DNA from 3 places in the Corynebacterium sp. A21 genome. Region 2 is predicted to be linked to each of the others. Evidence: riboswitches for the same ligand, from Rfam matches in the RefSeq annotation. Region 2 holds a riboswitch; each other region holds the start of a gene.
The links. Region 2 has a riboswitch for thiamine pyrophosphate ahead of thiM (hydroxyethylthiazole kinase). Riboswitches for the same ligand answer to the same signal wherever they lie in the genome.
Positions count from the first base shown of each region.

Region 1: another riboswitch for thiamine pyrophosphate. It lies ahead of ACTU46_RS05355 (ECF transporter S component); the one in region 2 lies ahead of thiM (hydroxyethylthiazole kinase).
Region 3: another riboswitch for thiamine pyrophosphate. It lies ahead of ACTU46_RS06505 (3-oxoacyl-ACP reductase); the one in region 2 lies ahead of thiM (hydroxyethylthiazole kinase).

Region 1 covers NZ_JBQPQY010000002.1:266,673-269,940, reverse strand. Annotated here, with positions in the region: gene zupT (zinc transporter ZupT) at 1-196, shown strand, start outside; gene ACTU46_RS05365 (DUF808 domain-containing protein) at 213-1,136, opposite strand; gene ACTU46_RS05360 (DUF2218 domain-containing protein) at 1,254-1,604, shown strand; TPP riboswitch at 1,620-1,729, shown strand; gene ACTU46_RS05355 (ECF transporter S component) at 1,720-2,334, shown strand; gene ACTU46_RS05350 (ABC transporter ATP-binding protein) at 2,331-3,268, shown strand, end outside.
Region 2 covers NZ_JBQPQY010000001.1:820,498-823,765, reverse strand. Annotated here, with positions in the region: gene ACTU46_RS03750 (bifunctional hydroxymethylpyrimidine kinase/phosphomethylpyrimidine kinase) at 1-863, opposite strand, end outside; gene thiM (hydroxyethylthiazole kinase) at 867-1,673, opposite strand; TPP riboswitch at 1,667-1,767, opposite strand; gene ACTU46_RS03740 (NAD(P)/FAD-dependent oxidoreductase) at 1,925-3,268, opposite strand, start outside.
Region 3 covers NZ_JBQPQY010000003.1:32,280-35,547, forward strand. Annotated here, with positions in the region: gene ACTU46_RS06485 (DUF3995 domain-containing protein) at 1-355, shown strand, start outside; gene ACTU46_RS06490 (hypothetical protein) at 366-581, shown strand; gene ACTU46_RS06495 (VOC family protein) at 592-1,032, opposite strand; gene ACTU46_RS06500 (dihydrofolate reductase family protein) at 1,118-1,678, shown strand; TPP riboswitch at 1,716-1,814, shown strand; gene ACTU46_RS06505 (3-oxoacyl-ACP reductase) at 1,885-2,664, shown strand; partial or broken gene ACTU46_RS06510 (LLM class flavin-dependent oxidoreductase) at 2,672-3,050, shown strand; gene ACTU46_RS06515 (hypothetical protein) at 3,030-3,227, shown strand.

The DNA.
Region 1 (3,268 bases), on a different contig from region 2:
CTATCTGATCCTGCTGCCCTACCTGGGGGACACCACCCTGGGACTGGCTTTCGGTGCGGTCGCCGGCATCATGGTTTTCATCTCAATGGATGAGCTGCTGCCCACCGCGGTATCCACCGGGCGCCACCACCACGCCATTTACGGCCTGGTGCTGGGCATGGCGGTCATGGCGGTCAGCCTGGTGATGTTCCTCTAGCGGAATTCCCCGGAGGTTAGTGGGACCTGCCGCTCAGTTTGGAGATTGCGCCGAGCAATCCGACGATCACGGTGCCCCAGAGGAAACCGAAGATCAGCGAGACGAGGGTATTGCCCACCCAGCCGAGTGCGCCGCCCCCGAGGGCTACTTCCGCGCCGTGGGCGATCTCGTAGAACCAGATCGCCCCGAACTCCTCGAGCCCGACGATCATGATGTGGCCACCGACCCAGAGCATGGCGAAGGTACCGATGATGGCGATGACCGTCAGTACTTTCGGCATGGCGACAACCAGGCCCCGGCCAAATTTGGCACCGCCTCCCGTCGGGTCCTTCTCGATCATCCGGAGTCCGAGGTCATCCATTTTCACCAGGAGCCCCACCGCCCCGTAGACCAGGACGGTCACCCCGATGGCCACAATCAACAGCACACTCAGCTGCATCCAGAAGGTCTGGGTGGCCACCTCATTGAGTGAGATGACCATGATCTCGGCACTCAGGATGAGGTCGGTCATGATCGCACCCTTGACCAGTTTGTCCTCTGACTCCGGGCCTTCATCGGTGGCGGGGGTTTCAGTGGCATGCTGGCCGGTGAGTTTATGCCAGATCTTTTCCGCACCCTCGAAACACAGGTACGTGCCGCCGAGCATCAGCAATGGTGTCAGCGCCCAGGGTGCGAGCCAGTTCAGCAACAGGATAATCGGAAGAATGATGATCAGTTTGTTGCGGAAGGATCCCTTGGTGATCCGCCAGATCATCGGGAGTTCGCGGGCGGGGGAGGCATTGGAGACGTACTTCGGGGTGACAGCGGCGTCGTCGATGACCACGCCAGCGGCCTTGGCACTGGTCTTTCCGGCTGCGGCGGCCACGTCATCGACGGTGGCGGCGGCGGTTCTGGCGATAGCAGCAATGTCGTCGAGCAGGGCGGCAAGTCCACCAGGCATAACAGTCACCTTCCTAATGATGGGAATGTGACATAAGATACCCGCTTCTGTGCCCTCATGTGTTCCAAGGGGAGGGGGCAATGTACTACCGGCGGGCAAGGAGGTAACTTGAGGGCCATGACCTCAGCTTCCACCGCCCGTGTTGCCACTGATCGCCCCGCCCGATACGGCAAGCAGCTGGCTGCGCACTTCTCCCAGAAACTGAAGACGGATTGGGATGCCGCGGAGGGCCGCGGACACCTTTATTTCGAAGGTGAGATGGCCGGTGAGGTGAGTATGATCGTCGGGGACTCGGTGCTGCTGCTCCACCTGGTGACCGCACCGGAACACGTGGAAGCCCTGGAACTGGTGATCGCGCGCCATCTGGTTCACTTCGGTGCCCGCGATGAACTCAAGGTTTCCTGGCGTCGCGAGGGAGGGGTGGCAGGGACCGTTTTTTCCTCCGCTGACCTCGATGGCGTAGAGTAAGGCCCGGTTAGACAACTAGATAACCACGGGTGCTCGGTGAAACTCCGGGCTGAGATGCTGCATATCGGCGACCGTTGAACCTGATCCGGATAATGCCGGCGCTAGGGAGGAATCCATGACTGGTACACGTGTACCCCAAAACCCCACCACATCTACTTGGCGGGTCATTGACATCATCATCGCAGCGGTCCTTGGTGTGGCCTGCGGACTGCTCTTCTGGGTATGGAACTCAGTAGGCTATGCCTGGTTCACCGCCTTTGATGCCCTGACCCCGGGCTTGGGTGGCATGGCCGCCGGCATCTGGCTGATCGGCGGTGTCATCGGTGGACTGGTGATCCGCAAGCCCGGTGCGGCCCTCTTCGTTGAGTTGCTCGCCGCAGTGGTCTCTGCGGCGCTGGGTAATCAGTGGGGAATCGAGACCGCATACTCAGGGCTGGCCCAAGGCTTGGGCGCCGAGCTGGTTTTCGCAGCCTTCCGCTACCGCCGTTTCACTTTGCCGGTGGCGGTGCTCGCAGGGATCGGCGCCGGTATCGGTGCCTATGTGCTGGAACTTTTCCTCAGCGCTTATTACGCGATGTCCCTGACCTTCAACATCATCTATCTTTCCTGCCTCCTGGTTTCCGGGGCGGTGCTGGCGGGAGCCCTGGGCTTCTATCTGGTCAAGTCGCTGGCGGCGACCGGCGCTCTGGACCGTTTTGCGGTGGGCCGGGAACTGCGGCCGCAGGTATGACCAGAAATATTGTTCGAGGGGCAGGTGTCACCGCCCGCGATTTCGGGTGGCGTCATGCCAGCCGCACCAGGCCCGCCTTAGCCGGCATCAATCTCGATATCGGGCCAGGACAGCGGGTCCTGCTCAGCGGTAATTCCGGTTCCGGAAAATCCACCCTGCTGGCGGCGCTGGCCGGGGTTCTCGGTGATGCCGAGGATGGTGAGCGGCAGGGCACCCTGCTTATCGACGCCGTGGACAACCCCACCGTCGGGCTGGTGCTGCAGGACCCTGATTCCCAGGTGATCGCCAGTCGGGTGGGCGATGATGTCGCTTTCGGTTGCGAGAATCTCGGCGTCCCGCCTGCGGAGATCTGGCCGCGGGTGCGTCGCGCTCTGGAGATGGTGGGGCTGGATCTGCCCCTGGATCATCCCACCGCACACCTTTCGGGTGGTCAGAAGCAGCGTCTGGCGCTGGCCGGGGTGATCGCCATGGGGGCGAGTCTGATTCTCCTGGATGAGCCCACCGCGAACCTTGATCCGGTGGGGCAGCGGGAGGTGGTGGCGGCGGTGGACCGCATAGTCAACGAGACCGGGGCGACCCTGGTAATCGTGGAGCACCGCCATGAATTCTGGCTGCCGATCGTTGATACGGTGCTGCGTCTGTCGGATGGCCAGATTCAGGAGATCTCCCCGGCAGAACTGTCTGGCACACCTGTACTGGAACCGGCACACACCGACCTTTCCCGGGCCGCGTCCCTGATGTCCGCCCATGATCTGGTGACCCAGTGGGGCCCGCCCCGCACCTTGCGGCTGCCCGCCGGGGCCTCCACCGTGATCACCGGGCCCAATGGTGCCGGAAAGTCCACGCTGGCCATGACCCTGGCCGGGCTGCTCCCACCTCGCAGCGGCACCTTGGAGGTCTCCGAGGAGCTGCGCCAGGGGCTCCGGAATGCGCC
Region 2 (3,268 bases):
TCATCCAGGAATCTCAGTGGTGGGGTGTGGAACGACTGCACCCCGGTGGTGTTCTGCGCCACCAGGGAGGTCACCACGGACATGCCATAACCACCAGCTGCGGTGATGGACTTCAGGTCCGCCTGCATCCCGGCACCACCGGAGGGGTCGGTCCCGGCGATCGAGAGCACGCGGGGGCAGGAAGGCGCGGTGGGCTGGTTCATCGGTGCCCGGTGCTGCTCCCAGGTCTGCTTGAGATCGGCGGCCGCGGCGGCCGGATCAGCAGCGGCGATGATCGCCGAGACCACGCAGAGGCCGTCGGTGGCGGTGCGCGCCAGCTCAGCGGCATTGTGTTGGCCAACTCCGCCGATGGCGACCGAAGCCATACCGTGCTCGGCGGCGATCGGGGCCAGCTCGGCGATGCCCGCGATACCGACAGCTGCCGGGGCATCAGGTTTGGTCTCGGTGGCTCGCACCGGGCCCAGGCCGACCACATCCGGGACCTTGACCCCGGTGGTCGTGCATTCGGTGATGCAGTCCGCCAGCTGTTGGCGGTTCTCGATGGTCAACCCCAGGAGCAGATGCTCCGGTAAGGCCCGGCGGGCATCGATATAGGCCATGTCGCCCTGCCCGATGTGCAGATGCAGACCCAGCTCAATCGCGATATCCACGCGGTCGTTGATGAACAAGGGCACCCCATGGGCGTCGGTGATGGTTTTCAGCTCCCGGGCGCGGGCCAGAAACTCCTCATGGGAGGCGTCCTTGTCGCGCAGCTGCACCACGCTCACCCCGCCGGCGAGGGCGCGCTCGACAATGCCGGTGACCTTCTCAGGCCCGCCGCCGAGTAGGGGATCAGTGACCAGATAGATGGAGTAGTCGATCATGTCCTAGTTCTCCTCGATGCTGCTCAGGTCGCGGATCTGCCCGGAGTTGAGCTCGTGGAGAGCATCAAGGAGCGCGACGGCAAAGGATCCAGGGGCGGTGGCCCGGGTGGCTGCGAGCTGCCCGGCGACACCCAGGTGGGCATGGGCGGCGAGGACGGCGTCGTGAAGCGGGATCCCGGTATCCCGGACCGCGCCGAGATAAGCGGCGGTCAACGCCCCCAGGGAACAGCCGGTACCGATGACCAGCTGCAACATTGGATCACCGGAGGAGAGGCGGGTGACGCGATCCGCGGAGACGATCAGATCGACCGGGCCGGAGACCGCGACCACACCACCGGTGCGCGTCGCCAGCAGCCGGGCGGCTGTCAGCGCGGACTCCACCGAATCGGTGGCATCCACCCCACGCCCGCCAGCACCGAGGCCGGCCAGGGCGGCGACTTCGGAGGCGTTGCCACGGATGGCGGTGGGCCGCTTATCGACGACCCCCCGGGCGAACTCGGTGCGCTGCTTCAGCCCGCCGACGGCGACGGGGTCCAGCACCCAGGGAGTGCCGGCCGCATTCGCGCCGCGGATCGCCTCGGCCATGCCCCGGTACTGCTCTGCGCTGGGGGTGCCGGCGTTGATGAGTACCCCGGAGGCCACCTGGGCGAAGTCATATGACTCCGCCGGGGTGTCGCACATGGCGGGTGAAGCGCCGGCAGCGAGGAGGGTATTGGCGGTGAACTGCATGACCACCGAATTAGTCAGGCATTGGACCAGGGGAGTGTGCTGGCGCAAAGTGTCGATGATCAGATGATATGGATATGCCACGTTAAGGACATCCCTTCGCTAGTACGAGCTAGAGCAGGTTCAGCGGGTCTTATCTCAGCCCACCGTCGATCGGCAGGCACCCCGTGTCTGTGGCTGAAAATCTATCAGAGCAGGACCCCCACCGGATGATGGGGGCCACGCTAAGGGCGTGTCCGGGGAAAGCCGGGCCCCAGAAAAGACAGAAACGCCGCACCCTCCCGGTTCCGGATGATCTCGGAAGGTGGGGAGAGCGCGGCGTCTGCGGCTACCTCTTATTTATTGAGGTTGATGCGGCTGAGCACGTCGATCGGTGCGTCAGCCGGCACGCCGTCGAGCTCGGCGACGGTCTGAATGGCGTTGCGGGCCAGCAGCTGCTGGCGGGTGGTGGCCAGATTGTAGCGCTTCGGGGACAGGGCGTTGAGACCCCAGTTGAGGGCGGAGACCACACGGTTACGGAAGCCGACCAGGAACATCACGTGGACGCCGAGCCAGAGCAGCCAGCCGACGAAGCCCGTGACCTCGACGTTGCCCATCTTCACCACGGCGGAGAAGCGGGAGACGGTGGCCATGGACCCCTTGTCGAAGTAGTCGAAGTCTTCGCGCTCCTCAATGCTGCGGCCCTCCACCTCCTCGGTGATGAGCTCGGCGACGTACTCGCCACCCTGGATGGCGGTCTGGGCGACACCCGGCAGGCCCTTCAAGGAGATCATGTCACCGATGACGAAGACATTGCGGTGCTCGCCGACGGAGAGATCATTGTTGACCATGACGCGACCGGCGCGGTCGGTCTCGACACCAGCCTGCTCAGCAACCATCTTGCCCAGCGGGGAGGCCTGGACACCGGCGGACCAGATCTTGCAGAAGGCCTCGATGGAGTGCTCGGAGCCGTCGATGGTGGACTTGTAGGTCACGACGTTCTCATCGACATTGGTGACCAAGGCGTTGAGCTTGACGGTCACCCCGATCTTCTCCAGCTGGCGCTGGGCGTTGCGGCCCAGTCGCTTGCCGAAGGGCGGCAGCACCTGCGGGGCACCATCGAGCAGGATGATCTTGGCGGAGGAGGGGTTGAAGTTGGTGTACTCACCGGCGAGGGTCCGGTGTGCCATCTCTGCCAGCTGGCCAGCCAGCTCCACACCGGTCGGGCCGGCACCGACGACAACGAAGGTGAGCAGGCGCTCACGCTCTGCCGGATCATCGGTGATCTCGGCGCGTTCGAAGGCCTCGACGATGCGGGCCCGCAGACCGAGAGCATCATCAATACTCTTCATACCCGGTGCGTACTGGGCGAAGTGATCATTGCCGAAGTAGGACTGGCTGGCACCGGCGGCGATGATCAGCGAATCGTACTCGTAGCTGCGGTTGATCTCATCCAGCTGGGTGGAGACCATCTTGGACTCGATGTCGATGTTGACCACCTCGCCCTTGACCACGCTCAGGTTGTCCTGACCGGACAGCACCTGACGGGTGGACGGTGCCACCTCGCCGGAGGACAGGATGCCCGTTGCCACCTGGTAGAGCAGCGGCTGGAAGAGGTGGTGGTTGGTGCGGTCGATCAGGGTGACGTCGACATCGGCGTTCTTGAGATCCTTGGCGGCGAAAAGGCCACCGAATCCGGA
Region 3 (3,268 bases), on a different contig from region 2:
GTTGAACACCGTCGGCGAGCAGGTCACCGGCCGATTCGTCGGGATGGGCTGGCTGCTGCTGATCCTCGGGGCGCTGAAGATCAGCTTCGCACTCCTGCCGTTGCGGCTTATCGACGCCCCGCCCTGGCGGTGGTGCTACTGGCTCGGCGCCGCAGTCCTGATCATCTGGGGTGGCATGAACACCGTGGTGGCCAACCTGATACTGGTCGAGGTCATCCCCCGCGGTGCACAGTTCGACTTCGCCGCCATGGCAGGTCACGCCTGGCTCTGGGACCCGCTCTTTCTCCTCTGGGGCACTGCCCTCGTGGTCGGTCTGCTGGCCACGCAGCGGAGCAGCCCTGAGCCAACCCCCTAAGCTGGTGACCATGAGCCCCACTGAACCCCAGAACCATTCCGAAGATCGGCGCCGCAAGATGCAGCTGGATACGCTGACCGGCTTCCTGGGATTCTTCGCCTTCATCGCCCTGGTTCAGGCCGTGATCAATGTGGTCCAGCCCGAACCGAAGGTCTGGCCGGCACTGCTGGCGCTGGTATTGGTCATTGCCGCGGTAATGAGCTGGCGGGCAGGGCGTTCCCGATAGCGGGTGCTGCTCAGCCGATCCGCTCCGCCAGCGCCACGATAATCCCGGCGGGCCCGCGCAGATAGCAGAGCTGATAGATGTCCTCGTAGTTGGCGATCTCCCCGAGTAGCTCGGCACCATGCGGGCGCAGCTTAGCAAGAGTGGCCTCAAGATCATCGACCGCGAACATGACCCGGTGCAGGCCAATGGTGTTGGGGGCAAGCTCCGCCGGCGAGGTTGCCAACGCTTCCGGCTGGAGGTACCTGGTCAATTCGATCCGGCCATGGCCATCAGGGGTCTTCATTAGCGCAATCTCGCTCCGCACTCCCGAGATTCCCACTGTGAGATCGACAAACTCCCCTTCCACTATTTGTCGGCCCTCAAGCTCCATACCGAGTGCGGTGAAGAAATCGATGGCGTGATCCAGGTCCTCGACGACGATGGCGGTATTATCCATGCGTTGGATGGTCATACCCGCGAGACTACCTCTGGCGGCCTGCTCCCAGCGAGATCCTCGCTCCGGAGCTGCCCGGGTTCAGCTGATCTACACTCGAACCATGGCGATCATCTATAACGCAGCGACGACCATGAACGGCTTCATCGCGGATGAAAACAACTCCCTGCAGTGGCTTTTCGAAGTCGCCGGCAGTGATGAAGCCGAAGACGACATCGGAAATTTCCTGGCCGGGGTATCCACCCTGGTCATGGGGTCCACCACCTACGAATGGCTGATCCGAGAGATGGATCTGCTCAATAATCCCCAGGCCTGGATCGATGCCTATGGTGACCGGCCGAACTGGGTCTTCTCCAGCCGCAATCTACCGATTCCGGAGGGGACCAATATCAAGGTCATCAACAGCTCGGTCGGAGATGCACTCCCCCGTATCCGGGACACCGCTGGTGAGGGAAATATCTGGGTGATGGGCGGCGGTGATCTGGTCGGCCAGTTCTTTGATATCGGCGCCCTGGACCGCATTATCTTGACCATGGCCCCGGTCTTCCTCCCCGCCGGTGCGCCGACGCTGCCGCGACGGATCGAGAGTGCGCAGCTGCGCACCGCAGGGACCCGGCAGGTGGGTAGGTTTCTTGAGGTTACCTTTGAGGTGCTCCCGGGCTAAATCCCGCCTGCCTTCGCTGTGGAACTGCTAGGGTCGCTTATGTGACACGGGGTGCCCTCCATTCGGAGGGCTGAGAACACACCCGTTGAACCTGATCCAGTTAGTACTGGCGAAGGGACTGTCTACGATGCCGCTTACCCGCGCCCCTCCGGGGCAGCGGGAAGCCTTCCGGCGGTGCCTTCGCCTCGCAGCAGAAAGGCACAGCGTTGACTACTTCTCTCGCCACCCCGATTTCCGAGCAGGTGGTCCTGGTGACTGGCGGCGCCCGGGGACTCGGCCGTTGCATTGCAGAGGCGTTCCTCAATGAGGACGCCCGCGTCGCCGTCAACTACCACTCCAGCCGCGCGGCAGCTGAAGAGTTCGCTGCGGCGCATCCCGGCCGGGCGATTGCGCTCCCAGCCGACGTCCGCGACCGCAGCCAGGTCGATACTCTGATCACGCAGGCCGCAGAAGCGTTTGGCACCCCGGTCACCACCGTGATCAACAACGCCCTGGTGGACTTCGCCTTCGACGGTGATGCCCGACCCAAGGCCGAGGACATCTCCTACCAACGCTTCGACAACCAATTCGCCGGCACCGTGGCAGGTGCCCTCAACGTGGTGCAGGCGGCACTCCCCGGTTTCAAGGAGGCCGGATTCGGTCGGGTGCTCAACATCGGCACCAACCTCGTGCAGCATCCGGTGGTTCCCTACCACGACTACAACGCCGCCAAAGCGGCTCTGCTCTCACTGACCCGAACGCTGGCCGTCGATCTGGGCAAACATGCGGTCACCGTCAACATGCTCAGCGGTGGTCTGCTGCGCACCACTGACGCCAGCTCAACCACCCCGCCGGAGGTGTTCGACGCCATCGCCACCGGCACCCCACTCGGCTCAGTGACCACCCCGGAGGAACTTGCCGACGCCGCGCTTTTCTTCGCGTCCCCGTGGTCGCGGGCCATCACCGGCCAAAACCTCATCGTCGACGGCGGACTGGTCATGAACTGATGTCCACCTGAATCGCTTCACCTTCGCCGCCGGGCACCACTCTGGCGCCTGTCGGGCTCCGCAGTCCAGCGCCAGCCGACTGGGAGACATCACCTACTGGGAGGAACTCGCGCGCACCGCGAAACGCGGCCTCCTGGGTGCGGTATTCCTCGCGGACAGCCAATCGGCTGGGTTCGGCGGCATGGGAAACGGTCCCGGTTGGTTCCTCGATCCGATCACCACGCTCATGGCCATGGCCCGGGCCACCGAAAATATCGGCCTGGTGACCACCGTATCCAGTACCTTCTGGCAGCCTTTTCCACGCTGCCCGGCTGCTGGCAAGCCTCGACCACAGCTCCAGTAGCAGGGCGGGCATCAACGTGGTCATGATCGCCGATGAAATCGAACGCTGGGTCGATGGCGGCGGTGCCGACGGCTTCAACCTCATGGCGCCGACCCTGCCTGAAGGCATTGAGGACTTTGTGGACCAGGTGGTTCCGGTGCTGCAGGAGCGCGGTCGCTTCCGCCGCTGTTATGAGGGCGCCACCTTGAGGTCGCACCTGGGGTTGCCCAGACCTGAGTAGGGAAATTGTTCGGCTGGCCGGTTGTCTAGCCTGTTGAGGCT